3 regions of the Colwellia sp. SU-HH01217 genome follow, and region 2 is predicted to be linked to each of the others. Evidence: predicted binding sites of a transcription regulator. Region 2 holds the regulator's gene; each other region holds the start of a gene.

Region 1 (3,210 bases), on a different contig from region 2:
ATCCAAAGTCCACTTAATGTACCTCCCCACGATAATTCAGCGATGGATGGCTATGCCTTTGATGTTAAAAGTTTGGCAGAAAATAAAACATTAACCTTAGTAGGCCGGTCAATGGCAGGTGCACCTTTTCAAGGGCAATGTAAGCTAGGTGAATGTATTCGCATAATGACAGGTGCTAAAATACCTCAAGGGTGTAATAGCGTTGAAATGCAAGAAAATACTCAAGTAGATGAGCACAAAGTGACTTTTTCACAAGAGAAAACACTTGGTTCTCATGTTCGACTTGCCGGCGAAGATATTCAGAAAGGTCAGCAAGTATTAAAAAAAGGACATAGGCTTACCACGATAGATATAGGTGTTTTAGCATCGTTGGGTGTTGCACAAGTTGAGGTTTATCGCCAATTAACCGTTGCTTTAATTGCAACGGGTGATGAATTAAAATTACCGCACCAAACATTAACAGAGGGCGATATTTACGAGAGTAATAGTTTTGTGCTTTGTGCAATGCTAAAAAAACTGAATGTTAAGGTCATCGATTTTGGGGTGATTAACGATGACTACCAAGCGATTAAATCTGCATTTGAACAAGCTGACCAGCAAGCCGATGCTGTTATTTCGAGTGGCGGAGTGTCGGTAGGGGAAGCCGATTATACTAAAGATGTTTTAGATGAACTTGGCAAAATAGAGTTTTGGAAAATAGCCATTAAACCAGGTAAGCCATTTGCGTTTGGTCATCTACCTAATAGTCTATTTTTTGGATTACCGGGAAATCCTGTTTCTGCTTTAGTGACTTTTCATCAACTTGCTTTAGTGGCATTAACTCAACTTCAAAATGCAACTGCGCTTAATCGCACACTGTTAACGGTAAAAACAACAACTGAGTTACGAAAATCGCCGGGTCGTATGGATTTTCAGCGAGGAATTTTGTCAGTAAATGAACAAGGTGAAAACGTAGTTACTTCAACTGGTTCGCAAGGATCAGGGATATTATCGAGCTTAGCAAGCGCTAATTGTTATATTATTTTACCTGCAGAGCAGGGACGTGTAGCGAAAGGCGAGCATGTAAAAGTGCAGTTGTTTGATGAATATTTACGCTAATTATTGCTAAAACAAACAATGTACTGTTGTTGTGTACAGTGCCTTGTTTGTTGTGTTAAAGTGTAACCAGCAAATAATTATTTGCTGGTATATAACTAAATTTGATGAATTAAGGAAAACCAATGGCAGTTGAAAGTCGATTTGTCGTAATTAGACATGGGGTGGAGGCAAAAACATTTATGGATAAGAAATCAGCAGATGAATACGATAAAATGTTGGATATGGCTGATAACTTAGCTGAGGTCTTTGCTCAATCACCTGTTGAATTAACAGAAAGTATCTCAGAAGAGCTTTGTGTCTACTTAGCGCAAAATCGAGATGATGTTTTAGTTGCTTTATTAGCAAAAAAAGCCGCTAAACCTACTGTTAATAAAACTCCTAAGTTAGCTGATGTTAACGATATCGCCAAAGAAAAAGAAAATGCTGATGAAGTATCAGATAAACCTCTTAAAAAGGCTGTTAGTAAAACGACAAAGGCAAAAAAGAGTAAAGCAGTAGAAGATACTGTCAGCGAAGCTAGTTAGATACTGAGTTAATAAGTTTATGGTAAAATTTACGTTAAATGCTTGAATATCAACTGGTTCGTAGTGCTAAACGGAAAACTTTGGGGTTACAAGTTAAGCAAGGCGAAATTATTGTTCGAGCGCCTCACTTTTTAACTGAAAAGCAAATTCATCGTTTTGTTAATGAAAAGTCAGCTTGGTTATTGTCGAAAGTCGCCCAACAAAATTCAATACCCACTATCGAGCCGATGTCTTTTACATCGGGCAGTCTAATTTGGATTGGTGGTGAGAAAAAAAAACTGTCAGTTACATTTCAATCCGTCGCGCAAGTGATCAATCTCAAAGATGAAATTAAAGTTATCTTGCCGCTTAAAAAACGTAAAGCAGATAATGATGTTTCTTCTGCGCAATACCTTAAAGATGCAGTAAAAAAACAGTTAGAAAATTGGTTTAAAGTAGAAATAAACCATTATTTGACAACTCGTTTAGCTCAACTGAGTGCTAAAACACAGTTAGTGCCTAAATCATTTATCGTAAAACGATATAAAGCACGATGGGGGAGTTGTAACAGTCGTGGTGAGCTTAGTTTTAATTATTTGTTAATGATGGTGCCGAGTTGGGTGATTGATTACGTGATCGTGCATGAGCTTTGTCATCTTAAACATTTAGATCATTCAACAGCATTTTGGCGTTTAGTCACTTTGCACGATTCTAATGTTGAAAAGGCTAAATGTTGGCTAAAAACACATCAAAGTCAGTTGGTTTGGTAATCACTTTGACGCAATAAACTTACCATTATGGTTATTATTTAGTGAGTATTATTGATCATTATCAAGTATAACTAAGATAATTTTCGATATAACATGATTATGATTAACAAATACCTCAATTTAGGGTAAATTATCGCCATAATAATAAAAATTAAAGGATACCCCTCTTTATGAACCCATCGGTTCTCATTTGTGATGACTCTAATATGGCGCGTAAACAAGTATTACGAAGCCTTCCTGAAGAGTTGTCGCTAGATGTAACACTAGCAAAGAATGGTTTAGAAGCATTAGAAGTGTTAAATAATCAATCCATTGATATTATGTTTCTTGATTTAACCATGCCAGAACTTGATGGCGTTGGTGTACTCCAAAATTTGAAAGATAACAATAAACACAACTGCGCTGTTTTTGTTATTTCTGCTGATGTACAACCTGAAATGCAAAATAAAGTATTAGCGCTAGGTGCTAAAGCTTTTATGAGAAAACCAGTTCAAGTAGATGTGTTAATTAATAACTTAAAAGAACATGGATTTTTATAATGCCGTTTAGTTTAGATGAAGATCAACTTGATTGTTTACAAGAACTAATAAATGTTGCTATGGGACAAGCAAGTGATCAGCTGGCTCGTTATTTAGATACCTTTGTTTTTTTGCAAGTACCCAATATTGAATTGGTTAATGCGAAAAACTTCTCTCAATCTTTAACGGAAGACCAACTGTCTACTGCTGTTGTTAGCCAAGGATTTTTTGGTTATGAAGGCATCCGCGGTGAAGCTTTGTTGATGTATCAACATAAAGATTCTGATCATATTGCTGATTTATTGGGCTATGAGCCGGGTG
Region 2 (3,210 bases):
AACCACACCAATTGCAGTACATATCCAAAGGGCTAACATATGAAGATCGTAAACTTCTTCACTGATCTTAGTCACACCTTTGGTTAAATTTAAACTCATATCGGCCCAAGCTGAACTGGTAAATAAACTTCCCAGCAACAGCCAACCTAGGTTACCTCTCTTCACTCGACATCCCCTCTTCCTCTTGAAGTAGAAAACAAAACGAGGTCACAGTGTAAATCCGAACTCACTGGATCAAATGTTTTGCCACTTGTTATTGTTATTTTAGCTAAATCAGTGTGACGAAAAAACAAACAGAAATCTTCACACTTTTATTATTATTTTTCGTGCTATTTTTGTACGGTTTCTAATCTAGAATCACTTAAAATTTGATCTAGGTCAATCCATAATTTGAAGAGAAAAGAAATAAACTTTAATAAATTCAATTGAGTATTAACTCTAAAAAGAATGAAAAGCTATACACACAAGGGCTGTGCGTTTTTTGTTCAGTAGAAATTAAAATAATTTAAGAGAAGAATAAAACAACAGTTAGCGGTTGTTTTTTATACAGAAATATAACTTAACCTAAGTTCGGCTTAACAAATACTTCTCTAGCAGCTATTGACGCGAAATTTGTCTTGAATTAAGAAAAATTATCAAGCTAGAGGGGAGTAAAATAATTATTTACCTACTTTTCAAATTGTTAACTATATTTTAAACCGAGTTTAGGAACATAGTATAAGACGTGAAATCACCATTGGTTTTTACGCCTAGGTAATTTCACAACGAATAAAGGATTATATTTCATGAAAAACAGTAGATCACTTACATCCAGTCTGCCGCACGAATTACCCCAACAGCTAATCCTTCAATATTAAAATGCTGACTAGTTAAGTCCACTTCAATTGGCGAGAAATCTTCGTTTTCAGCGTGTAGGTAAACCACATTGCCTTCGCGTTTAAAACGTTTCACCGTCACATCTTCTTCAACGCGTGCTACTACTACTTGTCCTTGTTGTACATCAGTTGTTTGATGAACCGCCAGCAAATCACCATCTAAAATACCAATATCTTTCATACTATCGCCGTTAACACGCAATAAGTAATCTGCTGCAGGATGGAATAAGCTGCCATCGATCTTGTAGTGCTCTTCTACATGTTCTTGTGCAAGGATAGGTTCACCCGCGGCAACACGGCCAACAAGCGGCAAACCTTCTTGTTCAGCAAATTCTTCAGCCAACCGTATACCTCGAGAAGTGCCCGCCAACATTTCTATGTAGCCTTTTTTGGCTAAGGCTTTTAAATGCTCTTCCGCAGCATTCGCAGATTTAAAGCCAAAATGGACAGCGATTTCAGCACGGGTAGGAGGCATGCTCGTTGCTGAGATGTTTTCCTTAATAAAATCGAAAATTTGCTGTTGTCTGGGGGTTAAAGGGCGCATAACGGTCCTGTATTATTTATCGACAAATACTGTCAGTATATACAGGCTGTAAATAATGGCAAGTGTTTTGTTTTTTGTGGGTATTTGCGTCACTACTGTATGTTGTAGTAAGTAATATAAAAAATAATATGTAAACTCTGTTTATAAAAAATCCTTTTTTTATAAATTTATAGTATTACAAAAAATTATAGTTTTTTCATTTCCAACTAATGGTGGTCTAGGCAATTCAATATATTTCCCTAGACCAATTTCAGCTCTGTCATCAACCCATTTTTGAGATAACTGTTCAAACAACTCTGACAGCTCATTTTTATTTATATTTTTCAATGTGTTAATTTGTTTCTCTGCAGTATTATTTTCAAATATAGCTATATTGGGGCTTACTTTATAATAAAGTGCTTTATACAAAGTGTACTTAATTTTGAGTTCATCATTGAAGGTTTTGCCAAGATCATCTTCCAGTTTATATGTGTTAGCCAGCTCAAGAATTGATATTAAAACACCGTTTAAAGCCGCTTCCCATAACCAAAAACGAGCTTTCTTAAGTATAGATATATCTAATTCTTTATGTGTGTCATTAAAATCTCTAAGAGATAGAGAAGGATTATAAAATGAACTTCGATGAGAAAACCATTGATAGTTCATTCCTAAAACAAACATCGCTTGTGCATTCCCACTATTGGATTCTCTAATTAATTCGTCTTCACTCAAGAAAGTCAAACTCTGATCTACAGCATTTGCAATAAGTAAATTTTCATTAATATAAGCATTTCCTTCAATCACTTCTTCCAGATTCTTATATTCTTCAATTGTTAAGCATTGGCTATTATTTTTATCTGTAATTGAGATGTTGGATGCAATCGTATTATCTTTATTAACTTGTTCTGATTCATATTCGCTGAATAGGATATTTGGTGTTTCTGTTGAAGTGCTTGAAATATAATTATATAAAAAATACGAAGTAACTATAATTACAATTGAAGTCCATTTTAGCATACTAATTTTTTCCATTTACAAAAAACGAAAAACTAACATTCCCTCTTCAGTTTTACAATTTATTAACTATAACTGTAAAACTGAAGAAGGCAGATAGTATGACGTCGTTTATTGCACAGAATTACTTAAATCGACAATTTAATCCTGATTATATAAATACTTCGTGGTCAGACGATATTACCTATATCCGTACACTGCAAGGTCGGTTGTTTTTAGCGAACATTATGAGCTTATACTCACGTAAAGTGATCAGTTGCGCGTTAAGTTACACCCTAGTTTTATTTTGTATCAACTAATTTATCCTGTGTTTTTAACTCAAAATCACTGGCGTTATGGCGCTCATGTAATTGTTCGTTTAGCTCTCCCCATGTACGATTTACCATAACCCCACGCTTAACGGCTGCTCGTTCGCCAACTGCTTTTGTCCAACGCACTAAGTTTTTATAAGTGTGTGTTTGTAAAAATTCTGCTGCTTCATACACTTTGTTTTCAACCAATGCACCATACCAAGGCCAAATGGCCATATCTGCAATAGTGTATTGATCACCGCACATATATTTATTATTCGCTAAGTGTCTGTCGAGAACGTCGAGTTGTCGTTTAACTTCCATAGTAAATCGTTCAATTGGATATTCATATTTCTCTGGTGCGTAGGCATAAAAATGGCCGAAACCACCACCTAAATATGGTCCACTCCCCACCTGCCAAAATAACCAAGATAAGCATTGTGCTTTCAGATCTTGCGCTTTAGGAATAAATGCATCAAATTTTTCTGCTAAGTACAACAAGATTGCA
Region 3 (3,210 bases), on a different contig from region 2:
AGATAAATATTCAATAAAACTTCGCGATAATGCCAATGGCAAGGTGATGGATATTGCCCATCAATGGGATCGTTCTGTTAAATCATTAATTTTCTCAGATGATAACCGGAGCTTATTTGTAACTGCACAAGATGTTGGTCAGGTGAGTATATTTGAGATCAACCCTGAGTTTGGGGATGTACGTACGGTTTATGATTCGGGTACAGCAGGTGATATTGCAATATCAAAGGATACTCTTTATTTTACTCGTCATAGCTTGAATAGCCCTAAAGATATCTTTTCAATTTCTAAAGACGGTTATGGGTTAAAGCAACTGACTCAAATTAATAAAGAAAAACTGACAGACATTACTTTTAGTGAATTCGAGCAATTTAGCTTTAAAGGTTGGAACAACGAACAAGTGTATGGTTATTGGCTAAAGCCTGCGAACTTTCAACAAGGAAAAACTTACCCAATTGCTTATTTAGTTCATGGCGGTCCACAAGGCAGCTTTGGTAATATGTTTCACTACCGTTGGAATGCACAGTTATGGGCAGCTCAAGGCTATGGGGTAGTTATGGTCGATTTTCATGGCTCGACAGGTTACGGTCAAGAATTTACAGACTCTATTGCCAGAGATTGGGGCGGTAAACCTTTTGAAGATTTACAGAAAGGTTTAGCGTACGCGGTAAAAAGCCAACCTTGGCTAGATGGTGATAATGCTTGTGCACTAGGCGCATCATACGGTGGTTACATGATGAACTGGTTTGCAGGTAATTGGCCTGAGCGCTTTAAATGTATTATTAATCATGCTGGATTATTTGATATGCCTAGTTTTTATCAGTCTACAGAGGAGTTATGGTTTCCTGAGCATGATTTAGGTGGCGCACCATTTAAAACTGACTTCTCAGCTGAAGTGAGTAGCGATTACAGCAAGTTTAATCCATCGGCATTGGTAGATAATTGGCAAACGCCTATGTTAGTGATTCAAGGAGAACTTGATTATCGTGTCCCTTATGCTCAATCTTTAGGGGCATTTACCGCACTACAGCGTAAAGGTATTGATAGTCGATTAGTGATGTTTCCAACAGAAGATCATCATATAAGAAAACCTGATAATTTAGTGGTTTGGTATCAAGAAGTATTTAGTTGGATGAATAAACACCTCGCTAAATAATCTTCAGTTAAAACTTTAACCGACCTTATTAAAAACACGCAAATTAAACGCGTGTTTTTTTATGTGTCTTAGTTTATTAATGTTTATTAATGTTTATTAATGTTTATTTACCGCAATGTTATTGACGGTATGAATATCTATATTAACTGATGTTATATACAGTATTTGTAGACAAGAGTTTTAATAAATGTCACCATTATCTATAGTGAAACTTATACGTGACTAAGATAAAAAATTATGACATTTTCTTTTGCAGATAATACCTTTATAGCATTTTGTGCAATAGGCGCAGTGATTGTACTCTCTTGGTTAACAAGCGTTGTTTTATGGGTAAAAACAAATCGCGTGATTAAAAACCAGCAACAGCTTTTAGCACTGCAGCAAGAGGCGGTAATAAAGCTGGCTTCTACCACGGAGTTAAATGAAAGTACCCAACGTCATCAACAGCAACAACTTACCTTAAACCATCAACATTTAGCACAGCAACAAACGGAGTTGAAAACTTATTTTGAACAGCAAATAGCAGATCTTAGAATAAAGCTGTTAAGACAATTAGGCGAACAAAAAGATCAATTTAATCAACTACAGTTAAGCTCTTTAGAGCAATTAACCACACATTTAAATAAAGCAACACAAGCAAACCGGGAAGAGCTTAGTAAATCTTTACTGGCAAACTCAGAGCAACTTTCTAAGCGAATGAATGAACTGACCTCGACCACCAAGCAAGAATTAACTGACATTAGTAAACAAGTAGAACAACGTTTAAGTGATGGCTTTGATAAAACCACTAAAACTTTTACTGATATTTTAAAACGCTTAGCGTTAATTGATGATGCACAAAAGAAAATAACCGAGCTCTCTTCTAATGTTGTTAGCTTACAAGAGGTTTTAGCGGATAAGCGCTCCCGTGGTGCATTTGGGGAGGTACAATTAAATTCCCTTATTCGCAATGTATTGCCTGAGCAAAGTTTTTCTTTACAACATACTTTGTCTAATGGGAAGGTGGCTGACTGCATGTTGTTTTTGCCAGCACCCACAGGTAATGTTGTAATTGATTCTAAGTTTCCTCTTGAAAGTTATCGAAAAATGGCGGATAACACCCTTGGCGATCACGATAGAAAATCAGCAGAGCGCCAATTTAAGCTTGATATAAAAAAGCACATTAATGATATTAGCGATAAATACTTAATTAACAATGAAACAGCAGATGGCGCTGTTATGTTTATTCCTGCAGAAGCGATATTCGCTGAAATTCATGCGCATCAAAGTGATTTAGTTGATTACGCTAATAAGAAACGAGTTTGGTTGACATCTCCGACTACTCTAATGGCAATTTTAACTACAGCTCGTTCAGTATTGAAAGATGAGGCAACAAGGCAGCAGATCCACATTATTCAAGCGCATTTATCTGATCTTGGTCAAGACTTTAATCGGTTCAAAACCCGATTTGCTAACCTTGCGAAGCATATCGACCAAGCAGCAACAGATGTTAAGCAAATTCATACATCAGCGAATAAAATAACCAATCGTTTTGAAAAAATAGAACAGGTTGAATTAACAGAAAAATCGTCTAAATTGTCTACGAGCAAAGAAGAGTTCGAAACAAATGATGAGCTAAATTTGATAAAATAAGTGCTGTTTAGATAAGTTAAACTAAGTTAAATCGTGCTTTAAAAAGTAAGTCTTGGGGATTTTTACTGCGTAATTGCCTTTAAATGTGGAAAAAGCACATGTCAAAGGCTCTCCCATGTATAAATCCCCAATAAGTCGAAGCAAAAACAAGCTCGAAAGATCAACAAAGCCTAACCGTGAGTGAAAATTTGTACGCGGTTCCTTCCTTGATTTTTTGCAGAGTATAGTGCTTTATCCGCTTGCATCATTAAATTTCTTATTTGCTCATTCGCTTTAGTACGGCTTGTGATACCAAAACTTGCGGTACAAGTAATGCTAGTATTTTTTTCAGTTGTTATAACTTGTTTGCTAATAGCTAATCTAATGGACTCGGCTATATTATTAGTTTCTTGCAAAGTCGTATCTGGTAGGGCGATAACGAA

Evidence for each region. The regulator LexA, encoded in region 2, represses DNA repair genes until DNA is damaged. The targets are predictions, from matches to a motif close to TACTGTATNNNNATACAGTA.
Region 1: the regulator LexA is predicted to act here: its motif matches at 1,120-1,139, upstream of AC27G3_RS00770 (YebG family protein).
Region 3: the regulator LexA is predicted to act here: its motif matches at 1,301-1,320, upstream of AC27G3_RS09115 (DNA recombination protein RmuC).

What each region holds. Positions count from the first base shown of each region.
Region 1 is NZ_BAAJLX010000001.1:195,651-198,860, reverse strand. Features, by position in the region: gene moeA (molybdopterin molybdotransferase MoeA) at 1-1,098, shown strand, start outside; gene AC27G3_RS00770 (YebG family protein) at 1,221-1,622, shown strand; gene AC27G3_RS00765 (M48 family metallopeptidase) at 1,661-2,371, shown strand; gene AC27G3_RS00760 (response regulator) at 2,542-2,910, shown strand; gene AC27G3_RS00755 (chemotaxis protein) at 2,910-3,210, shown strand, end outside.
Region 2 is NZ_BAAJLX010000009.1:112,422-115,631, forward strand. Features, by position in the region: gene coxB (cytochrome c oxidase subunit II) at 1-99, opposite strand, end outside; gene lexA (transcriptional repressor LexA) at 805-1,419, opposite strand; gene AC27G3_RS12345 (hypothetical protein) at 1,579-2,415, opposite strand; gene AC27G3_RS12350 (hypothetical protein) at 2,514-2,711, shown strand; gene yghU (glutathione-dependent disulfide-bond oxidoreductase) at 2,694-3,210, opposite strand, start outside.
Region 3 is NZ_BAAJLX010000005.1:273,884-277,093, reverse strand. Features, by position in the region: gene AC27G3_RS09120 (dipeptidyl-peptidase 5) at 1-1,156, shown strand, start outside; gene AC27G3_RS09115 (DNA recombination protein RmuC) at 1,394-2,788, shown strand; gene AC27G3_RS09110 (GGDEF domain-containing protein) at 2,959-3,210, opposite strand, start outside.